Regions from separate parts of the Brevibacterium oceani genome, predicted to be linked through region 2. Evidence: riboswitches for the same ligand, from Rfam matches in the RefSeq annotation. Region 2 holds a riboswitch; each other region holds the start of a gene.
What was found. Region 2 has a riboswitch for thiamine pyrophosphate ahead of thiM (hydroxyethylthiazole kinase). Riboswitches for the same ligand answer to the same signal wherever they lie in the genome.

Region 1 (5,360 bases), 1.4 Mb from region 2:
GACCACACCTTGACCGGGCCGACCCCGGCGAAGGCGTATCTCATCAGTGCCGAACAGTTCGCCGATGTCGCGGCGCAGGAGATGCACCGCCGACCGTCACCCGGCGGCCCGCTGGAGACCCTCGTCTTCGACCTGCCCGTCGGTGCCTCGCATTCCGTCGGCCCCGGCGGCTACGAGACGCTGCTCGTCGTCGACGACGTCGACGGCGTGCCCATGGTCACCTTCACCGCCGCTCACGGTTCGGGCGAGGTCGAGCACACTCAGCCCAGCGAACCGTACCTGGCGATGCTGCGCACCGGCACTGCTGAGGTCAGGGACGCCGCAGCGCTTCTCCGGCCCGCAGCTGCACAAGCGTGAGATCGAGCAGCGGAGTGTCCACTCCCAGGTCCCGGGCCTTGCGCGACAGATCACCGAGGATGTGCTCGGCTTCGCTGGGCAGACCGGCAGTGACGTCCCGGTAGAGGGACGAGGTGAATGACGAGCCCTCGCCGGTGAGCATCGAGACGGTGGCGGCATGGGACTTCTCGGATACCGCGTGACCGGCTGCTGCGGCGACCGCCTCGAGTTCGTCGATGATGCGCAGCACATGATCGTGACCGCCGGCTGACATGATCGCTCCGACCGGAGCCCGGAACAGGCAGGTGACGACTCCGGCGGCGGCGATGAAGATCCACTTCTCCCACAGCCCGTCCGTGATGTCGTCGATGACCTGGAGTCGGAAACCGGGCACGTCGAGGACGGCGGCGACGTCGGTGGGGACCTCTCCCTCGCTGAGGTCGCCGATCGTCATCACGGCCATGTCCGTGAGCTGGTGGACCGCATCGCCGTCGATGGTGCCGACGATTTTGACGAGTCCGCCGAGCACCTGCCCGGGGTAGTCGGCCTGCAGCCGATCGATCTGGGCCATCCCATTGAGGAACGGGATGATCCTCGTCCCCTCTCCGACGGCAGGACGGATGTCGGTGAGGACAGACTCGAGGCCGCCCGCCTTGACCGCCACAAGCACGAGGTCGTAGGTGCGCGCACCCTCGGCGAGCTCTGAGGCGGTGACGACCTCGACGGTGTTCGTCCGGTCGTTGCCCGGTGAGACGAAACGCAGACCCTCGGCGCGGATCCGCTGCGCCTTCGCCTCCCGCAGCAGGAACGTCACATCGCGACCGGCTTCGAGCAGATAGGAGCCGAATGCCCCACCCGTGGCTCCGGCCCCGGCGATGAGGATGCTCGGCCTGCGCGAGGCCAGCTCGTTCGCGCCCTGTTCGTCCGCACCCGTGCCGGTGCTGCCCTCGATGATCTCACTCATCCCAATTCCTCCTTGAGTTCCCGTGCGGCCGCAGCGGGATCGCCAGCCGAGGTTATCGCACGCACCACCACGGTGCGCGTGGCGCCCGCCTGACGGATCTCGTCGAGGCGCGACCCGACGGCGATGCCGCCGATGGCGAACCATGGGGTGCGCGCCGTGGCGGCCACCGTGCCGAGCAGGCCCGTGCCGACGGCAGCGCGGCCGGGTTTCGTCGGCGTCTCCCACACGGGGCCGACGCAGAAGTAGTCGGTCTCCGGGTCCGCGTCGGCGGCGAGCGCCTGCTCGTGCGAATGGGTGGAGCGACCGAGGATGACGTCGGGTCCGAGGACGGCGCGCGCCTGAGCGCTGGTGAGGTCGCCTTGTCCGACGTGGAAGACGTCGGCGCCGGTCAGCAGGGCGATGTCGGCACGGTCGTTGACCGAGAAGAGCTTCCCGTGCCGGGCCGCGGTGGCCTTGAGCACTTCGAGGGCTGTGATCTCGGCCCTGGCTTCGAGGGTCTTGTCGCGCAGCTGGATGATGTCGACTCCCCCGGCATATGCGGCGTCGAGGAACTCGGGCAGATCGCCTTGGGCGGTCCTGGCGTCGGTGCACAGGTACAGGCGCGCTTCGGCCAACCGGGCGTCCCGCCAGGCTCTTCTCGATTCGGAGCCTGAAGGGTGCGGTGGAATATCGGAGGTCATGGTCATAGAGTAGAGGAGTTCGCGGGAGCCTCCCAACGAGGCTGAGAGGGCGTAAGAGCCGACCGTCAGACCTGATGCGGATCATGCCGCCGGAGGGAGAATCCATGCATGTCATCGTCGTGGGCGCCGGAATCATCGGCCTGTCGACAGCGTGGCATCTGCGCCGCCTCGGTGCCGGTGTCACCATCATCGATCCCGTTCCCGGGCAGGGAGCCACGCATGCCGCTGCGGGGATGCTCGCCCCCGCCGCCGAGGTGGTCTGGGGTCAGTCTCCCCTGTACCCGCTGATGCGCGCGTCGGCGCAGATGTATCCGTCGTTCGCCGCTGAGGTGGCGAGCGCCGCGGGTGCCGATCTCGGGCTCACGGACTCGGGGACCCTGGTGTGTGCCGGGGATCGTGCCGATCTGCAGGCTCTGCGCGAGCTGCGCACCGCGCAGACCGCCGCCGGTTTCACCACCGAACTCATCACCGGGTCCCGCGCCAGGGAGCTCGAACCGACACTGTCACCGTCGGTGGCCGGTGCCGTGCGCATCCCCGACGACCAGTCCATCGACCCCCGACGGGTGACGGCCGCCCTGCTGTCCGTCGTGTCGGCCACGACCGTCCGCCGACAGGTCACCCGGCTCATCCGTCGAGACGGAATCACCGTGGGCGTCGGGTTCTCCGGCGGCGACGAACTCACAGCCGATCAGGTCATCATCACCGCCGGCGCCGAGGCGGACTCGATCACCGGGATGCCGTCTCTGCCGCTGCGGAAGGTGTGGGGTGATGTTCTGCGTCTGCGATCGCCGGCCGCACTCACACCTCTGCTGCACGGCACGGTCCGCGGACTCGTCAACGGCCGGCCGGTCTACATCGTCGCCCGCGAGGACGGGGAGCTCGTGCTCGGGGCGAGTTCCCGGGAGGACGGTCGGGAAGGCACCGATGCCGGAGCCGTCCACCGGCTCCTCCAGGACGGTCAGCGCCTCGTCCCCGGCATCCTCGACTGCGAGATCACCGACATCACCACGCGTGCCCGCCCCGGTTCGCCCGATGACCTGCCCATCGTCGGTCGCATCGATGACGGCTGCCTCGTCAGCACCGGGTACTTCCGGCACGGCATCCTGCTGGCCCCACTCGGCGGACGGCTCGGTGCCGAACTGGCCGTGGGACTCACCCCCGACTGGCTGCCCGCGGGAGCACTCGATTCCGTCTCCCCTGGGCGGTTCTCTGCCGACCAGCACTCTGCCGAACCGTCCGCTGACGGATCGTCCGCTGTCTCATCCGTCCTCCACCCAACGCCCCTGCACAGGAGCACACTATGACCGACACTGCCCACGCACCGACCATCGTCGTCAACGGCGAGGAACGAGAACTGGGAGGACCAGCCTCGGTGCTCGACCTCGTCGCGGTGACCACCGGACGCGACCTCCGTGCCGACGGAACACCGGCCGACGGGGGCCGCCTGGGCATCGCCGTGGCCGTCGACGGAGAGGTCGTCCGCCGCGGCCGCTGGGCCGATTTCGCATTGGCCGACGGGCACACCGTCGACATCGTCACCGCTGTGCAGGGAGGCTGACATGACCTGGACGATCGATGGTGTGGACCTCAACTCACGCCTGGTCATGGGCACGGGTGGGGCGAGCTCGCTGAGCATCCTCGAAGACGCGCTGCTGGCCTCGGGCACCGAACTGACGACGGTGGCGATGCGTCGCTTCGACGCGGCGTCCCGTGAGTCGGTGTTCACCCTGCTGCAGCGCCTGGGGATCCGCATCCTGCCCAACACGGCCGGGTGCTATACCGCTCGGGATGCCGTGCTCACCGCGCGGCTGGCGCGAGAGGCGCTCGAGACGAACTGGGTGAAGCTCGAGGTCATCGCCGACGAAGACACTCTGCTGCCCGATCCGGTCGAACTCTTCCGCGCCGCCGAGGAACTCGTCCTCGACGGGTTCACTGTCTTTGCGTACACGAATGACGACCCGGCCATGGCCAAACGACTCGAGGACGCGGGCGTGGCGGCGGTGATGCCGGCCGGCGCCCCGATCGGCAGCGGCCTGGGCATACTCAACCCGCACAACATCGAGACCATCGTCAGCCGGGCGGGAGTGCCGATCATCCTCGATGCGGGTGTCGGCACGGCTTCCGATGCCGCCCTGGCCATGGAGCTCGGCTGCAGCGCCGTCCTGCTGGCTTCGGCCGTGACCCGTGCCCACGATGCGACAGCGATGGCGCGGGCGATGGCTCTGGCCGTGGAATCCGGGCATCTGGCCGCGGGTGCGGGTCGGATCCCGAAGCGGTCTCTGGCCCTGGCATCGTCGACCTTCGACGGAATGGTCGCAGCGCAGTGACCGGCGTTGGGCTGACTCCTCTGGTCGAACCGGTCGAGGCACTGAGCCGCGAGGAGATCGAACGCTACGCCCGACACCTCAGCCTGCCGGGCATCGGACTCGAGGGTCAACGGCGGCTGCGGGCCGCCTCGGTGCTGGTCATCGGGGCCGGTGGCCTCGGGTCACCGGTGCTCAGCTATCTGGCCGCCGCGGGGATCGGATCCCTGACGGTCATCGATGACGATGTGGTCGAATCGTCGAACCTCCAACGCCAGATCATCCACCGCGACGCCGACGTGGCCCGGCCGAAGGTCGACTCGGCGGCCGCGGCTCTGCACCGGCTCGATCCGACGCTGCACGTGCGTCCGATTGCGGGCCGGCTGACCCCGGACAACGCTCTCGAACTCTTCGCATCCCACGACGTCGTCATCGACGGGGCCGACAACTTCGCCACCCGGTATCTGTCCAATGATGCCGCTGAACTCACCGGTACCCCGCTGGTGTGGGGCACGATCTTCCGGTTCGCCGGGCAGGTGAGCACGTTCGTGCCCGGGCACGGACCGATGCTGCGCGACCTGTTTCCCGACATCCCGGAAGCCGATTCGGTGCCCAACTGCGCCGAGGGCGGTGTGTTCGGGGTGCTGTGCGGGACTGTGGGGTCGGCCATGGCCACCGAGGCGATCAAGCTCATCTGCGGCATCGGCGAACCGTTCATCGGCAGGCTGCTGCGCTACGACGCTCTGGCCGGGGAGTATTCGACGCTGCGGTTCTCCTCCGATCCCGACCGGCCAGCGGTGACCGACCTCGCCGAGGTGGCCGCCGCGTGTGCGGCGACCGCTTCGTCCGGTGTGGGTTCCGGGGTCGAAGAGATCGAACCGACCGAGCTGGTCGACTCCCGTGAGCAGGTGATGCTGGTCGATGTGCGTGAGGATTGGGAACGGGAGTCGTCCTCGATTCCCGGCTCCGTCCATGTGCCTCTGGCGCTCATCCGCGACCGGGGGTGGAATGCGCTGAGCGGAGTGATCGACGGCGAGGCGCATGATCACGTTACCGTGAACGACCTCGTCATCCACT
Region 2 (5,360 bases):
CCCACAGGAAGCTGGCCCTCTTCGGTGCCTCGGTCGCGATCGGCGCTCTCGCGCTCAGCGGCTGCGGCAATCAGAAGGGCCAGGGCAACGACGAAGCCGACAGCGGCTCCGGCGGCGACGGAGACGTCACCATCGCGCTGCTGCTGCCCGAGTCGAAGACCACTCGGTACGAGTCGCTCGACAAGCCGAACTTCGAGAAGTACGTCGCCGAGGCCAACCCCGATGCGAAGATCGAATACCGCAACGCCAACCAGGACGCGACGCAGCAGCAACAGCAGTTCGAAGCCGCAGTGACCGAAGGCGTCGACGCCATCGTGCTCGACCCGGTCGATGCCTCAGCGGTGTCCTCGGCGCTGTCGAAGGCCGAAGCGAAGAAGATCCCGGTCATCTCCTACGACCGCTTCTTCAAGGGCGCGGACTACTACACCTCATTCGACAACAAGAAGATCGGCAACCTGCAGGGCCAGGCCGTCCTCGACGGACTCAAGGATGCCGGCGTCGACCCGAAGTCAGGTCCGGTGTGGATGGTCAACGGCGACCCGAAAGACCCGAACGCCGCGGACTTCAAGGCCGGTGCCGAAGAGACCCTCAAGGATGCCGGCGTCGACATCGCCGCCAGCCACGACACCCTCGACTGGAACCCCGACGACGCTCGTCAATGGGTCGAAGGTCAGCTGCAGGGCAACGGTGAGAAGCCGATCGCGATCTACTCGGCCAACGACGGCACGGCCGGCGGTGTCATCGCCGCGACGAAGAAGGCCAAGGTCGAACCCGTCGTGACCGGTCAGGACGCCGAGGTCGACGGACTGCAGAACATCCTCAAGGGTGATCAGTTCGCCACGATCTACAAGTCGATCCCGCCGCAGGCCGAGTTCGCGGCGAAGGCCGCAGTCGCTCTCGCAGGCGGAGAGGACGTCGATGCGGGAACGACTTACAAGGACACCCCGACGGACTTCGTCGAGGCCAAGGTCGTGACCAAGGACAACATCAAGGACATCGTCGGCGATCAGATCAAGGCCGACGACATCTGCTCCGGAAGCGTCGAGAAGCTCTGCAAGGACGCCGGAGTGAAATGATCCGGCGCTGCAGCTGAGCCCGTTCTGCATCTGAACAGGCTCAGCAGCGCTGCAGAGACGACATGACCGTCCCGGCGGCCGGCACCCGTCAAGGTGCCGGCAGCCGGAACCACCCAGAGTCGGACCATCGACAGTGACAAGTAGGAACAGATGACATCTGAGACACCCGACCCCGCACCCGCTGCTTCGCGGGCACCGGGCGGCGGCAATGACACCGTGCTCGAACTGCGCGGAATCAACAAACGCTTCGGGGCTGTGCAGGCCCTCACCGACATCAATCTCACCGTCGGCCGCGGCGAGGTCGTCGGCCTCGTCGGCGACAACGGCGCCGGCAAATCAACGCTGATCAAGGTCATCGCCGGAGTCCACGCCGCCGACGAAGGCGAACTTCAGATCAATGGTGCGGCACAGAGATTCTCCTCACCGAAGGACGCGCAGAAGGCCGGAGTGGCCACCGTGTTCCAGGACCTCTCCCTGTGCGAGAACCTCGACGTCGTCGCCAACCTCTTCCTCGGGCACGAGAAGACCCGCGGAGGCGTGCTCGACGAGGTGGACATGGAAGCCAAATCCTGGGAGCTGCTGCGCAGCCTGTCGGCAAAGATCCCGAGTGTGCGGGTCCCGATCGCGGCGCTGTCGGGCGGACAACGCCAGACGGTCGCGATCGCTCGCTCGCTGCTGGGCGAACCCTCCCTGGTCATGCTCGACGAGCCGACTGCCGCCCTCGGTGTGGCACAGACGGCCGAGGTGCTCAACCTCATCGAGAGGCTGAAGGAACGCGACCTGGGAGTGCTGCTCGTCAGCCACAACATGGCCGACGTGCAGGCCGTGTGCGATCGGGTGCACGTGCTGCGCCTGGGCAAGGACGCCGGTGACTTCCCTGGTGACGAACGCACAGATGTGCTCGTGGCCGCGATCACGGGAGCCAGTGACAACGTCGTGACCAAGCGCGCGGCACGGAGGGGTGAACGTCGATGACCCGCAATTCCTTCATCACTGACGAGAGGATCTCTTCCGAAGGACTCGTCGGTACGTTCGTCCGCCGCGTCAAAGAGGGCCAGCTCGGGTCGTTCCCGGTCATCCTCGCTCTTGTCGTCATCGTCATCGTCTTCCAATCGGCCGATTCCAACTTCATCTCTCCGGCCAACCTCGTCAACCTCTCCACCCAGGTGGCGTTCCTCGCGATCCTGGCGCTGGGCATCAACCTCATCCTGCTGCTCGGTGAGATCGACCTGTCGCTGGCGCAGCTGGGTGGATTGGCCGCCTCGCTGCTCGGTGTGCTCGTCGTCCGGCAAGGTGTGCCGCCGGCGCTTGCTCTGATCATCATGCTGCTGCTCGGGCTGGTCGTCGGTGCGATCCAGGGCTGGTTCTTCGCCGTCGTCGGCATTCCGGCGTTCGTCGTCACCTTGGCCGGTCTCCTCGCGTTCACCGGTCTGACGCTGACGACCCTGGGCACGCAGAAGAACCTGTCGATGTCCGACACCTTCGCTTTCGATTTCGCCAGCTTCTACTTCCCGGCTATCTGGGCGTACGTGTTCGGTGCGATCGCGATCATCGGCTTCGGCGCCGGCATCATCTATTCGAAGCTGCGTCGGCACCGCGAAGGGCTGGATGCACCGAGCTGGACCTCGGTGATCGTGCGCATCGTGCTGCTGGCTGCGATCGTGTTCGGGTTCCTCATCCTCGTCAACCAGGACTTCGGGCTGGCGATGCCGTTCTTCCTCATGATCGTCATCGCCATCGTCATCGACCTCGTGCTGCGTAAGACCCGCTACGGCCGCTCGATCTACGCCGTCGGCGGCAAGGTCGAGGCGGCCCGGCGAGCAGGCATCCGTGTGACCTGGGTGCGCATCAGCGTGTTCATGGCCGCCGGAGTCCTGGCCGCACTGTTCGGTTTCATCAAGACCGGCGTGACGACGAATGCGGGATCGACGCTGGTGAGCACGCAGGACCTGCTCAATGCGATCGCCGCGGCCGTCATCGGCGGCACCTCACTCTTCGGAGGTCGTGGAACCGCGTGGGCGGCAGTGCTCGGTGCACTGGTCGTCGGTGCCATCAACAACGGTCTCTACCTCATCGGCTTCAACTCCGATGCGCAGCAGATCATCACCGCGCTCGTCCTGCTCACCGCCGTCGTCATCGACGCGCTCAGCCGCCGCGGCCAGAGGTACGTCGGCCGGGGATAGGTGGTCACTGTCGTCTGCCGTTTGCCGACCGCTCAAGTTGCCGCCGACCGCTCACCGCATAGCGCGGTACAGCGTCGCTGACTTGAGCGGTCGGCGAAGTGGCCTCAGGACAATAGGTCAACTGGGAGGAAGCGCGAGGCGCGTGGTCGCCGTGCCTCGGCCGGGCTGATACAGTCGGAGCCAATGACATGGGGTGCCTCATGAGGATCCGTTCGCGCCGAAGAGCTGCGCATGGAGGACACCGAGGCTGAGAGAACACCCATCGAACCTGATCTGGGCCATACTAGCGAAGGGATCGTCATGGTTGACTTCGACCTGCGTTCTGCCAACGCACGACTGCGTGCGTCCAACCCGCTCATCCAATGCATCACGAATACTGTCGTGCAGCAATTCAGCGCGAACGTGCTCCTGGCCGTGGGTGCCTCCCCGGCGATGCTCGACCACGAGGCCGACGCCGGACAATTTGCCGGCATCGCGAGCGGAATCCTCATCAACTTCGGCACCGCCTCGAACCATCAGCTGCTTGCCGCCGACGCCGCCATCGACGTCGCGAACGCCGCCGGCAAACCCTGGGTCCTCGACCCCGTCAGCGTCGGCGCCGTCGACTTCCGCACCTCGCGCATCCGCCGCGCCGCCGCCGACCACCCGACAGCCATCCGCGGCAACGCCTCCGAGATCGCCGCACTGGCCGGAGTCGGCCTCGGCGGACGCGGAGTCGACTCCACCGACGAGGTCGACGCCGTCCTTCCCGCCGCGGCTCAACTGTCGCGAAAGACCGGCGCGATCGTCGCGGTCTCCGGACCCACCGACGCCGTCGTCGCCCACATCGACGGCACCGACCACGTCGCCCGCATCGACGGAGGCTGCGAGTTCATGCCGCTGGTCATCGGCACCGGCTGCTCCCTCGGTGCCGTCACCGGCGCCTACCTCGCCGCCGCCCGCAGCGGACTGGCCGATCCTGATGCCGACGCCTCGGCCGTCGACGCAGGCGAGCACACCGCCGACGGTGGAGCCGCCTCGGCGAGGTTCGAAGCCGTGGTCGCCGCGCACGCCCACTTCGCGGTCGCCGGGGAACTCGCCGCCGACGGGGCGAAGGGGCCGGGCAGCTACTCGGTGAACTTCCTCGACGCGCTCCATGCGGTCACCGGCGACCAGCTCGCGCAGGCGCGGGTGAGCCTCAGCGTGCTCGATGCCGGCGAAAGCGTCCAAGCATGACCGCCGGATCCGCGCACATCGCCGACAGCGTGCACGCCACCGACCGCTTCGCCGGCATCGACACCCGCCTCTACCTCGTCACGGACTCCGCCCAGTGCAAAGCGGCCGGCCGCACCGTCGCCGAGACCGTGCAGGCCGCCGTCGCCGGGGGAGTCGGCATCGTCCAGGTCCGCGACAAGGACATCGACGACGGGGACTTCTACTCGCTCACCCGCCAGGTCATCGCCGCCGTCGACACCGCCACCCGCGGCACCGACCGCACCGTGCCGGTCGTCCTCAACGACCGCGTCGAGGTGGCCCGCCGCCTCATCGACGAAGGCGAGGACATCCACATCCACGTCGGCCAAACTGATGCCACCGTCGCCGAGGTGCGCGCCGCCTTGGGCGAGGCACCGCTCATCGGTCTCTCGGCCGCGAACAGCACCGAATTCGCCGCGGCCCGCGACTCCGGCGTCGTCGACCTCGTCGGCATCGGACCGGTCTTCGACACCACCACGAAGGCCGACGCACCCGAGGGAATCGGACCCGACCGCCTCGGCGAACTCGTCACCGAGGCCGGGATCCCGGCGGTCGCGATCGGCGGGATCAGCCTCGATCGAGCCCCTGAGCTGCGCGGACGCGGACTCATCGGGATCTGCGTGGTCTCGGCGATCTGCACGGCCGACGATCCGACCGCCGCGGCCGAAGCGCTGCTCGCAGCCTTCGCCGACGGTGATGAGTCGGCCACGGGAAGTGACGCATCCTCATGGACTGACGCATCCTCATGGACTGACGGATCGGGCGGGCACCAAGCATGAGCACGCGCCCGCCGATCACCCTGTCCATCGCCGGCACCGACCCCAGCGGCGGCGCCGGCATCCACGCCGACCTCAAGACCTTCACCGCC
Region 3 (5,360 bases), 1.7 Mb from region 2:
GGTGTGGTGATGGGGGAGATGCGGCGACAAGGTGCGGTGCGTCGACCAGGTGCGGCGAAGCGACGAGGTGCGGTGCAGTGCCGAGGTGCGATGAGGTGCGCAGTATTCTCCTGTCTGTCGCTCGTTCAAGGCGCAGCGCGGTTGTCGATTCGTGCACCGGTCGACAGATGCGCTGCGCCTTGAACGACGTTGGGAAGGAGCCGCGAGTCCGAGGGAGCGGTCCATATCCGCGCCACGCCTTGAACGAGGTGGGCAGATCTCGCGCTCAGCCCTCGTCTGGGCCGATCGTCGGTTCGGGGAGGTAGACCTTGCCGCCCGAGGCGAGGAACTCGCGGCTCTTCTGCTGCATCCCCGCCAAGGCCGCCTGCGCCTCGGCGCTGCCGTAGGTGTCTCGGATGTCCTGAGAAATGCGCATCGAGCAGAACTTCGGCCCACACATCGAACAGAAGTGCGCGGTCTTCGCCGGTTCCGCGGGCAGCGTCTCGTCGTGGAACGCCTCGGCGGTCTCCGGGTCGAGGCCGAGGGCGAACTGATCGCGCCACCGGAACTCGAACCGTGCCTTCGACAGCGCATCGTCCCTGGCCGTCGCGCCCGGGTGGCCTTTTGCCACATCCGCGGCATGAGCGGCGATCTTATAGGTGATGACCCCGGTCTTGACGTCGTCGCGGTCGGGCAGGCCGAGGTGCTCCTTCGGGGTGACATAACAGAGCATCGCCGTGCCGTAGCGGGCGATCTCGGTCGCCCCGATCGCCGAGGTGATGTGATCGTAGCCGGGCGCGATGTCGGTCACCAGCGGACCCAAGGTGTAGAACGGCGCCCCGTGGCAGAGCTCCTGCTGTCGTTCGACGTTCTCGCGGACCAGGTGGAGCGGAATGTGTCCTGGCCCCTCGACCATGACCTGGACGTCGTGAGCCCACGCGCGTTCGGTGAGTTCGGCGAGGGTGTCGAGCTCGGCGAACTGGGCGGCGTCGTTGGCATCGGCGATCGAGCCCGGCCGCAGCCCGTCGCCGAGTGAGAACGCGACGTCGTAGCGGGCGAAGATCTCGCACAGCTCATCGAAGTGGGTGTAGAGGAAGTTCTCTTCGTGGTGCGCCAAGCACCAGCCGGCCATGATCGATCCGCCGCGGGAGACCATTCCGGTGACCCGATCGGCCGTGAGGGGCACGTAGCGCAGCAGCACACCGGCATGGACGGTCATGTAGTCCACGCCCTGCTCGCACTGCTCGATGACGGTGTCTCGGTAGATCTCCCAGGTCAGCGCGTTCGCATCACCGTCGACCTTCTCCAGAGCCTGGTAGATCGGGACCGTGCCGATGGGGATGGGGGAGTTGCGGATGATCCACTCCCGGGTGGTGTGGATGTCGTTTCCGGTCGAGAGGTCCATGAGGGTGTCGGCGCCCCACTTTGCGGCCCATCGCAGCTTCTGCACCTCCTCGGCGATGGAGCTGGTGACCGCGGAATTGCCGATGTTCGCGTTGATCTTGACGAGGAAGGCCTTGCCGATGATCATCGGTTCGGACTCGGGATGGTTGATGTTGTTCGGGATGATCGCACGGCCGGCGGCGAGCTCCGAGCGGACGAGCTCGACATCGCACTGCTCGCGCAAGGCGACGAAGCGCATCTCCGGGGTGATGACGCCCTGGCGGGCGTAGTGCATTTGGGTGACCGTCCGCCCCTGCTTGGCACGGCGAGGAACCGGTTTTCGACCCTTCCACTGCTGCGAGGGCGCACCTCGGCGGACGGCAGCACGTCCGTCATCGGCGATGAGGTGGCCGCGGGCTTCGTAGGTTTCGCTGTCGAGGCGGGAGTCGATCCACGGAAACCGCAGTGCCGGCAGTCCCTCCTCGGGGACGCTGCCCGGACCGACGGTGCGGTAGACCTCGACGGGGTCGTTGGCCCGTCCGTTGGAGTCCTCGAGTTCGATGCGGGTGACGGGCACGCGGATGTCGTGCTCGGCGTCCTCGAGCCACGCCGGAGAATGCGTCGAATACTGCTCGAGGGTGAACGTTTCGCGGGCCTCGGATTCCGCAGCGGTGTTGTCGGAGGCTGCTGGGCCATCGAGCGGCGCGGATGCATTGTGCAAGGTGGGGTCTGCCTGTGGGTCGGACGCGTTGCGCGAAGTCGTGGCAGGGGCAGTTGTTTCAGGGGTGAATGCAGTCATCTGCAGTCCTCACTTCCTACGCCGGTATCAACCGGATCAGGTTCTACGGTCTCGGACGATCCAGTCCGATCTCAGCCCTTGCAGTGGGCTCCCGTGGGGTCGTGCAATTCGTATCACGACTGCTGTGATGAGGACAAGCGCGGCGGAATGGGCGGGGCAGCTCGAGCAGTTCGTTCGGCCCGCGCCGCTCGTTCAAGGCGGAGCGCACTTGTGGAGCCTCGCACCGTTCGACAGAAGCGCTTCGCCTTGAACGGCGGTGGCGAGTTCGATGAGAAGGCACATATCCGCGCTGCGCCTTGAACGACGCCGCATGAGCCTCGATCAAGCGGGCGCGCACACTTCGGTTCGTGGGCCGATCGACAGAAGTGCTGCATCTTGAACGACGCGCGTGGGGCGGGCGTGCCGAAGCGGTGGGGCAGGCCTGGCCAGGCGCGTGGTCAGGCTCCCTGGAGGAACGTCTTCGCGACTGCGCCGAGGGCGACGACGTCGGAGACCGCGACCATCTCGCGGGCCGAATGCATCGAGTACAGGGCCGGCCCCACGTCGACGGTCGTCATGCCCAGCCTGGTCGCCGTGAGCGGGCCGATCGTCGACCCGCACGGCATCGCATTGTTCGACACGAAGTCCTGGTAGTCGACCCCGGCCGCTGCGCACGCCCGCGACCACACCGCCGTGCCCACGGCATCCGTGGCGTAGCGCTGCTGAGCATTGAGTTTGAGCAGCGGGCCACCGCCGAGGCGGGGGCGGACATGCGGATCGTGCCGTTCCGGATAGTTCGGGTGGGCGGCATGCCCGGCGTCCGAGGACACGCACACCGAAGCAGCAAGAGCGGCGAGGTAGTCGCTGCGCGTCGAGTTCGGCAGCAGGGAGGCGATGATGCGTTCGGTGACGTCGGCGAGGAAAGGTCCGCACGCACCCGACCGCGAGTTCGACCCGATCTCCTCGTGATCGAAGGCGGCGAACAGGGCGATCGCATCGAGACCATCGGCATCGACCTCGGCCAACGCGCTGACACCGGCGTGGACGGACAGGAGGTTGTCCAACCTCGGCGAGGCGAAGAACTCCTCACGTGCACCGAAACGGCCAGGCTCCTGGGCCGGGATCGTGTAGACGTCGTGTCCGACGACCGACTCAGGGCCCACCTCGGCGGAGGCGGCGAGGAGGTCTATGACATCGGCCTCGGCGAGGTCGGCCAGGCCGATCACCGGTGCGGTGTGGCGCTGCTTGTCCAAGGTCAGACCATCATTGACCTGTCGGTCGAGGTGGATGGCCAGCTGCGGGATCCTGGCGATCGGGCCGGTGCGGGCGAGCACGACACGACCGTCGGCGAGGCTGAGGCGGCCGGCGAAGGCGAGCTCGCGGTCGAGCCACGAGTTCAGCAGCGGTCCGCCGTAGATCTCGACGCCGACCTGGCGCACGCCCTCGGCGATGTACTCCTCGCCGGGTTTGAGTTTGAAGGCGGGGGAATCCGTGTGGGAACCGAAGACGCGGAACCCTGGGACAGCCTCGGCGGTGGTCGTGGGGTTGATCCACGCGATGATCGCGCCGTCGCGGACGACGTAGTGCCCGGACCCGGGCGTCAGCGCCCAGGTCAGCGTTTCGTCGAGGCGGGAGAACCCGGCCGCGTCCAAGCGTGCGGCAGCCGTGGCGACCGCGTGATAGGAGCTGGGGGAGGCGCTGACGAAGTCTGTGAGGTCGGCGACCGTCTGCGCGGCGGTGTCGGGGCTCGGGTGCGATTCACTCATTTCCCCAGCCTATCCTTTGCGGTAGTTTGGATGACAAAGGGTTTGTCCCAGGCGCCGGGTTCTTCCGGATTCGGCGCCTGCGGCGGGCGATCCCCGACCCGGACCGCGGCAGCGACAGCAAGGAGTGTTCGACGTGAACCAGTTCGTGACTGAGTGGAACACCTGGCGCGACTCACGAAACTCGGCACTGGCGAAACCCTTCGGCTGGCTCAGCGTCGTCGGACTGCACTGGCTCGATCAGGAATCGACCTGGCCCGGCGCTCCCGGTACTTTCACGCTCAGCGACGGCTGGGTCACCGTTGCCCTCGAGTCCGGCACCAAGGCCGGACCCGCCGCAGAGACCTTCGACCTCATGAGCCGGGCCGGTGGTGCGGCCGGGAACGGCGGTGCGGCCGCCGGGAACGGTGCCGGGAACGGTGCCGGCAGCGGGGTGACCAGGGCGACGAGCCCGTCCGTGCCCAGCGACACGTCGACCATGCCGACCGTGACCGAACGGCTCGCCGCCGAAGACGGTGCGGAACCCACGCCCGAACGCCCGCAGGTCCGCGTCGAGGACAACGGCTTCAGTGCTCATCTGCCCGCCGGCGGATCGCTCAACTGGTTCACCGTCGGCAGCGTGCTCTATGAACTCATCGATCGGGGCGGGCGCATCGGCGTGCGCGTGCGCGATTCGAAGTCACCGCTGCTCGGCAAGTTCTTCGAGGTTCCCGCCTTTGATCCGGACCCGGACTTCGTCTTCCTCGGACGGTTCACCCGCTTCGACCCCTTCCCGACCCACACGATCGAAACCGCGCAGGAGGACCTGCGGCTGCAGACCCAGGCAGCCGGAACGGTGACCTTCGAGACCAAACAGGGCGAAGTCAGCCTGCTCGCCACCGGATGCCCGAAGACCGGGCTCCAGCTGGACTTCCACGACGGCACCAACGGCAAGACCACCTCGGCGTGGCGGACCATCGACCTCGGTGTGCCGAATCAGGACGGTTCGCTCGTCATCGATTTCAACCGCGCGGTCAACTACCCGTTCGCGTTCACCTCGTTCGCCACCTGCCCCGCCCCGATCGAGGGCAACGTCGTACCATTCGACGTCACCGCAGGTGAGCGGCGTCCCCCGTTCTTCTATTCGGAGGCCGGGATCAACGTCCCGTTCCTGTTCTACGTCTGGTGGGACGAAGGCAGCGCCGAGGTGACCCGACCCTGGTACTCCCGCTTCGGCCTCGACATCACCATCCTCAACCCCGCCCAGGACGAGGAGAAGGTCTCGCTCGTCGGCTTCGACGGGGTCGCGATGTCCGGCGGCGACCTCGCGCCGCTGGGTCGCAAGGCGCGGTCGCGGCTCATCGACGTCGCCACCGAGGCGCTGACCTCGCGGATCCCGGTCATCGGGATCGGCGCGTACACCGCGTTCGTCATCCAGGCTCAGCGGGAGCTGCGCTCGCAGCAGGGCTACGACGACG
Region 4 (5,360 bases), 1.9 Mb from region 2:
GACCGAAGATGGCAGCACCCGGGGTGAAGGGGTGGGTCTGCGCCTGCTCGCGGGCGTGCATCGGGGCCGAACGGCGCACCGAGGCGGCTGCGACGGACGCGTTGTCGATGACCCGGTTGATGACCATCTCGGTGACATCGGCGTCCACGGGAGTCGGATCGGAGGCGACTTCTGCGATCTTCCAGGCGAGCTGATCTTCTCGAGCCAGGTTCTCTGAGCTCTTATGAGTGCGGACTTCATGATTGATCATGGATACCCCTTCATAGTCCTTGACCGGTTCTGGTCGGAAAGTGCTGACACAACTGTAGGCCACGTCACGTGGGCGGGTCCCTGCCGGTCGGAAATTTATCTCGACATCAAGATATTTTACCCGACGTGTGCGCTGGTTCACCAACATGGGTCGTGCGGCACTTCTGCCCGCGCCCACGATGTGGGACGATGACTGCATGACTCGCACTGCCCTGGACTTCGACGAGAACTGGTTCGACGACGAGGAGTTCGCCCGCGTGCGCAGACGCATGCCGATCCCCTATGTCAATGCGATTCCCGTGCGGGTGGGCGAATCGGGCAACGTCGAGCGCATCGGCCTGCTGCTGCGCAGCCTCGACGAAGGGACGCTCGGCAGGGAGGTCGTCGGTGGACGCATCCGCTTCCACGAGACGATCCGCTCGGCTCTCATGCGTCACGCGGAGAACGACCTCGGCCCAATGGCGCTGCCGGTTATCCCGCCGGCGATCTCGCCGTTCCACATCGCCGAGTACTTCCCCACCGAAGGCTCGTCCCTGCTGCACGATCCGAGGCAGCACGCGATCTCCATGTGCTTCATCCTCGAGGTCCGCGGCGAATGCACACCGCGCGCCGATGCGCTCAGCCTCGACTGGCTGACCCCCGAGGAGACCCTGCGCGCCGACATCACGAGCGAGCTGTGCCACGGCCAGGAGTTCATCCTCAAGGCCGCACTCACCCACCTCGGCTTCCCGATCTGAGACGCAGGGTTCCACCTCCACAGGTTTTTCTACAATGCGTAGAATTGCGTTGGTAGACTGGAGGTGACGCGGACGATACCGCATGTCGGGGCCGTCGTCGGCGTTCAGGGTTGGCCAGGCCCCGATCGAGAGGTTTGCGATGTCTCCCCAGTCCCGCCAGACCGAAGCGCGTCCCACCGAAACACATCCGGGCGAAGCCCGTCCGAGCGAGTCCGGACTCAACCGCGAGCTCGGGGTCCTCGTCGGATTCGACGGCTCCGAACTCGCTGCCCAGGCCGTCCGCGTCGGCGCCGCCGAAGCACACCGCCGGTCCATCCCACTGACCATCGTCACCGCGTATGCGCTGCCGACGATGATCTATCCGAACATGGCCTCCATCCCCAGCGAACCCGAAGACGAGCGAGCGAAGAGAGCTGCGGAGGAGATCCTCGCCGAGGCGGTCGAACTCGTCCGTGATCACCCGGGTGCGAAGAGCTTCCGCACGGCTCCCGGCGATGCTGCCGGGGTGCTCGTCACCTTCAGCTCGTCGGCCGAGATCGCCGTCGTCGGCGCCCGCGGTCGCGGCGGCTTCATGGGGCGCGTCCTCGGTTCGGTGTCCACCGCCCTTCCCGCGCATGCACATTGCCCGACCATCGTCGTCCCGCATCACGCCACGGCCATCGATGCCGCCGATGGGCCCGTGGTCGTCGCCGTCGACGGCTCGGACACCGGGCGGGTCGCGATGGTCACAGCAGCCGCAGAGGCTGCCGTCCGTGGGGCCGCCCTCGAGGTCGTTGCAGTGCTGCCCGCGGGAGAGGAATGGCTCTACTGGTACCCCGAGCTCGAACTGAGCTCGGAGGTCACGGGACGGCGACAGAGGGAAGTCGCGGCCGGGCTGGAGAAGGAGGCGGCCGGCCTCGGTGAGCAGTTCCCGGACCTGCCGGTGACCACCTCGGTGCCGGTGGGCGATCCCAAAGAGGTACTCGCCTCTGCCAGCGGACGCGCACAGCTGCTGGTCCTGGGCACTCGCGGTCGCGGTCGCATCAAGAGCGCACTGCTCGGTTCGGTCTCGCGCGGGGTCCTCGATCACGCCGAGGGGCCGGTGATGGTGGTTCCCAGCTGATCGAGAGTCGGCACCTCCGCATGGGCGCTCCCCTGTTGTACAGTGGTGGCTACGACAGGGGAGCGCCGTCAGGGGCGCTGAGAGTGCAGAAGATGCTGCAGACCCTCGAACCTGATGCGGTTAGCACCGCCGAAGGAAGTCGAGACTCTTCACCCCTCCTTGCATGAGGAGGCGCAATGCCGAAAACCACCACGCCCGAATCCACGACGTCCACGGCGCCGGTCCACACACTGGCCCCGAAGACGAAGTCGTGGCGAGTCGTCGACTACGTCACCACCGCCGTGCTCGGCATCGCCGTCGGGTTGGTGTTCTGGGTGTTGGCGCTGAGCTGGAAGGTCCTCGAGCTCGCATTCCAGGCGTTCCCGCCTTCGATCGGCCTCATCGCCGGACTGTGGGTCCTCGCCGGTCCTCTGGCTGGGGCGATCATCCGCAAACCCGGCGCTGCCCTGCTGTGCGAGCTCATCGCCGCCATCGTCGAGGCCGTCCTCGGCTCCCACTTCGGAGCCACCGTGCTGCTGTCGGGATTCCTGCAGGGCCTCGGCGCCGAACTCGTCTTCGCCGCCTTCGGCTACAAGCGGTTCACCCTGTGGGTCACCTCGCTGTCGGGGGTGCTGGCGGCGGCGTTCATGGCGGTGAGCGAGAACATCATGTACAACGCCGAATGGCAGTTCGGCTTCCAGGCCGCCTACGCGGTGTGCGCGATCGTCTCCGGTCTCGTCATCTCCGGCATCGGCGCCTGGTACGCCTATCGGGCGATCGCGAAGACCGGGGCGCTGAGTTCGTTCGCCTCCGGCCGTCTGCGCTGATGGCGCTGCCGATCACGGCGCGCGGGTATTCGTGGACGCATGCCGACCGTGACGCTCCCGCCGTCGGCCCCCTCGACCTCGACATCGCGGCTGGTTCGACGGTGCTGCTCCTCGGACCGTCCGGAGCCGGAAAGACGACCCTGCTCCACGCGATCGCCGGGGTCCTGCCGAGCGAATCCGGTGAGGCCACGGGCGAGCTCCTCATCGGCGACCGCTCCCCCGACCCGCGCCGAGGCGACACCGGGCTCGTGCTCCAGGATCCCGATTCTCAGGTGATCTTCTCCCGGGTGGGCGACGATGTCGCGTTCGGGATGGAGAACCTCGGCGTGCCTGTCGACGACATCGAGGCTCGGATTCCGGCCTCGCTGTCGGCCCTGGGCCTCGACCTCCGTGAGGATCATCCCACCGCGGCTCTGTCCGGCGGGCAGAAGCAGCGCCTCGCCCTGGCCGGCATCCATGCGATGTCGCCCGAGGTCATTGTCCTCGACGAACCGACGGCGAACATCGATCCGGACTCCGCCCCGGGCGTGAGGGATGCGATCCTCGCCGTCCGGGCCGCCACCTCGGCGACGATGATCGTCGTCGAACACCGCGTCGGGCTGTGGCTCGAGCATGTCGACACTGTCATCGTCCTCGGGCGCGAGGGCGTGGTGGCGCAGGGGGCACCCGGCGAGGTCTTCGGGGATCCGGAACTCGCCGAGGTGCTGCGCGAGTGCGGTATCTGGGTGCCCGAGGATCCCGAGGCCGCTGAGTTACGAAGCGCCGGTCGGGCGCCCCGCCCCGACTCCCCTGCTCACTCGGGTTCCGAATCCGGGCCAGATGCGGGCGTGCGGACCGACGCACGGACGGGCCCACGGATGCAGGGCGAGGTGCTGCTGAGGGCGCGCGACCTCGGCGTCGCCCGGCCCGGCGCGAAAGTACCGGCGGCCGCCGGCATCGATCTCGACATCCGCGCCGGCGAGGCCATCGGAATCGTCGGCCCCAATGGTGCCGGGAAGTCGACGACCGCGCTCACGCTTGCCGGCCTCATCCCTGAGTTCACTGGTGAGGTCCTCGCCGAGGCGGGGCTGCGCGGGAGCGCGAAGCATGCCCGCCCGTACCGGTGGCCCTCCGCCTTCCTTGCTCCGCGGATCGGGATCGTCTTCCAGGAGCCCGCGCATCAGTTCCTCACCGCGAGCGTGGCCGCCGAACTCGCGCTCGGCCCCAGGCTGGCCGGTTGGTCGACCGAGGCCGTCGAGTCCCGGGTGACCGAACTGCTCGAGGTCCTCGGCCTCGGCGACCTCGCCGAAGCGCATCCGCAGAGCCTCTCCGGTGGGGAGAAGCGTCGGCTCTCGGTCGCGGCGATGCTCGCCCCGCGCCCGGCAGTTCTCATCGTCGACGAACCGACCTTCGGCCAGGACGCGCTGACCTGGGCCGGCCTCGTCGAACTCTTCCTCGACGCGCTGGCCGTCGGGTCGGCGGTGGTCGCGGTCAGCCACGATCACGGTTTTCTCGACGCGATCGGAGCCCGCCGGTTCGCCCTCGGTGGAACCGAGGGGGCGCCTGAGGGGGCGTCGGCCGATTCGTCTACAGGATCGTCGGTCGATCGGTCTGCTCGTCGGCCCGACGCGCACGACGAGGTGCGAGGTGAGCGCGTTGAGTGACAGAAACGCCACCGCCGAGGCGGCCGCCCCTGTCCACGATCCCGGTCAGCTCATTCCCGTGGTGAGGTCGACGGCGGTGGTGCGGTGCAATCCGCTGACGAAGATCGTCGTGGCTCTCGTGCTCATGATCGGGGCGCTGCTGAGCATCGATCTCGTCTCTGCCGGTGTCGTCCTCGCGTTCACGCTCCTCGGTCTTCCCGCTTCGGGGCTCGACCTGCGGGCAGCGCTGCGGCGGCTGTGGTTCCTGCCTGCCGGTGCTCTGCTCGCGGCGTGGGGCACGGCGATCCTCGCGGAGAAGACCGGTGCCGTCGTCGTCGACCTCGGTCCGATCCTGATGACAACCGCGTCTTTGGAGGCGGCCGCGGCGATCTTCGTCCGTACTCTGGCCTTGGCGATTCCGCTCATCGTGCTCGCCTCGACGATCGATCCGCGCGATCTCGCCGATGCTCTCATCCAGCACGTTCGCCTGCCCGAGGTCGTCGTGATCTCCGTGCTCGCCGCCGGCAGGCTGCTCGGTCTGCTCGTCAGCGAGTGGCAGGTGCTGTCGATGGCCAGACGGGCACGCGGCGTCGCCGGTGGGTCACTGGCCAGGCGCACAGCAAGTCTGTTCGGCGGCGTCTTCGTCCTCCTCGTCGTGTCCATCCGGCGGGCGACGACGCTGGCGATGGCGATGGAGGGCCGCGCGTTCGGACGCCCGGGCAGGACGTGGCGCAGACGGTCGACGTTCGGTGACCGTGATCTCGTGGTCGTGGTGTCGGCGGTGGCGGTGTGCGTGCTCGCGATCGTCTCCGCTCACGCCCTGGGCACGTGGAATCCGATCATC

Region 1: another riboswitch for thiamine pyrophosphate. It lies ahead of thiO (glycine oxidase ThiO); the one in region 2 lies ahead of thiM (hydroxyethylthiazole kinase).
Region 3: another riboswitch for thiamine pyrophosphate. It lies ahead of thiC (phosphomethylpyrimidine synthase ThiC); the one in region 2 lies ahead of thiM (hydroxyethylthiazole kinase).
Region 4: another riboswitch for thiamine pyrophosphate. It lies ahead of J9314_RS05585 (ECF transporter S component); the one in region 2 lies ahead of thiM (hydroxyethylthiazole kinase).

The regions. Positions count from the first base shown of each region.
Region 1 covers NZ_CP072846.1:1,761,674-1,767,033, reverse strand. The annotation lists gene J9314_RS07775 (DedA family protein) at 1-357, shown strand, start outside; gene J9314_RS07770 (ketopantoate reductase family protein) at 311-1,300, opposite strand; gene thiE (thiamine phosphate synthase) at 1,297-1,980, opposite strand; TPP riboswitch at 1,992-2,095, shown strand; gene thiO (glycine oxidase ThiO) at 2,085-3,284, shown strand; gene thiS (sulfur carrier protein ThiS) at 3,281-3,538, shown strand; gene J9314_RS07750 (thiazole synthase) at 3,540-4,307, shown strand; gene moeB (molybdopterin-synthase adenylyltransferase MoeB) at 4,304-5,360, shown strand, end outside.
Region 2 covers NZ_CP072846.1:3,163,931-3,169,290, reverse strand. The annotation lists gene J9314_RS14080 (substrate-binding domain-containing protein) at 1-1,076, shown strand, start outside; gene J9314_RS14075 (ATP-binding cassette domain-containing protein) at 1,227-2,051, shown strand; gene J9314_RS14070 (sugar ABC transporter permease) at 2,048-3,259, shown strand; TPP riboswitch at 3,439-3,572, shown strand; gene thiM (hydroxyethylthiazole kinase) at 3,560-4,474, shown strand; gene thiE (thiamine phosphate synthase) at 4,471-5,271, shown strand; gene thiD (bifunctional hydroxymethylpyrimidine kinase/phosphomethylpyrimidine kinase) at 5,268-5,360, shown strand, end outside.
Region 3 covers NZ_CP072846.1:586,712-592,071, forward strand. The annotation lists gene thiC (phosphomethylpyrimidine synthase ThiC) at 266-2,161, opposite strand; TPP riboswitch at 2,157-2,265, opposite strand; gene J9314_RS02635 (M18 family aminopeptidase) at 2,599-3,906, opposite strand; gene J9314_RS02640 (DUF1684 domain-containing protein) at 4,040-5,360, shown strand, end outside.
Region 4 covers NZ_CP072846.1:1,294,237-1,299,596, reverse strand. The annotation lists gene J9314_RS05600 (MmgE/PrpD family protein) at 1-250, opposite strand, end outside; gene J9314_RS05595 (DUF4916 domain-containing protein) at 447-986, shown strand; gene J9314_RS05590 (universal stress protein) at 1,126-2,088, shown strand; TPP riboswitch at 2,135-2,243, shown strand; gene J9314_RS05585 (ECF transporter S component) at 2,265-2,894, shown strand; gene J9314_RS05580 (ABC transporter ATP-binding protein) at 2,894-4,537, shown strand; gene J9314_RS05575 (energy-coupling factor transporter transmembrane component T family protein) at 4,530-5,360, shown strand, end outside.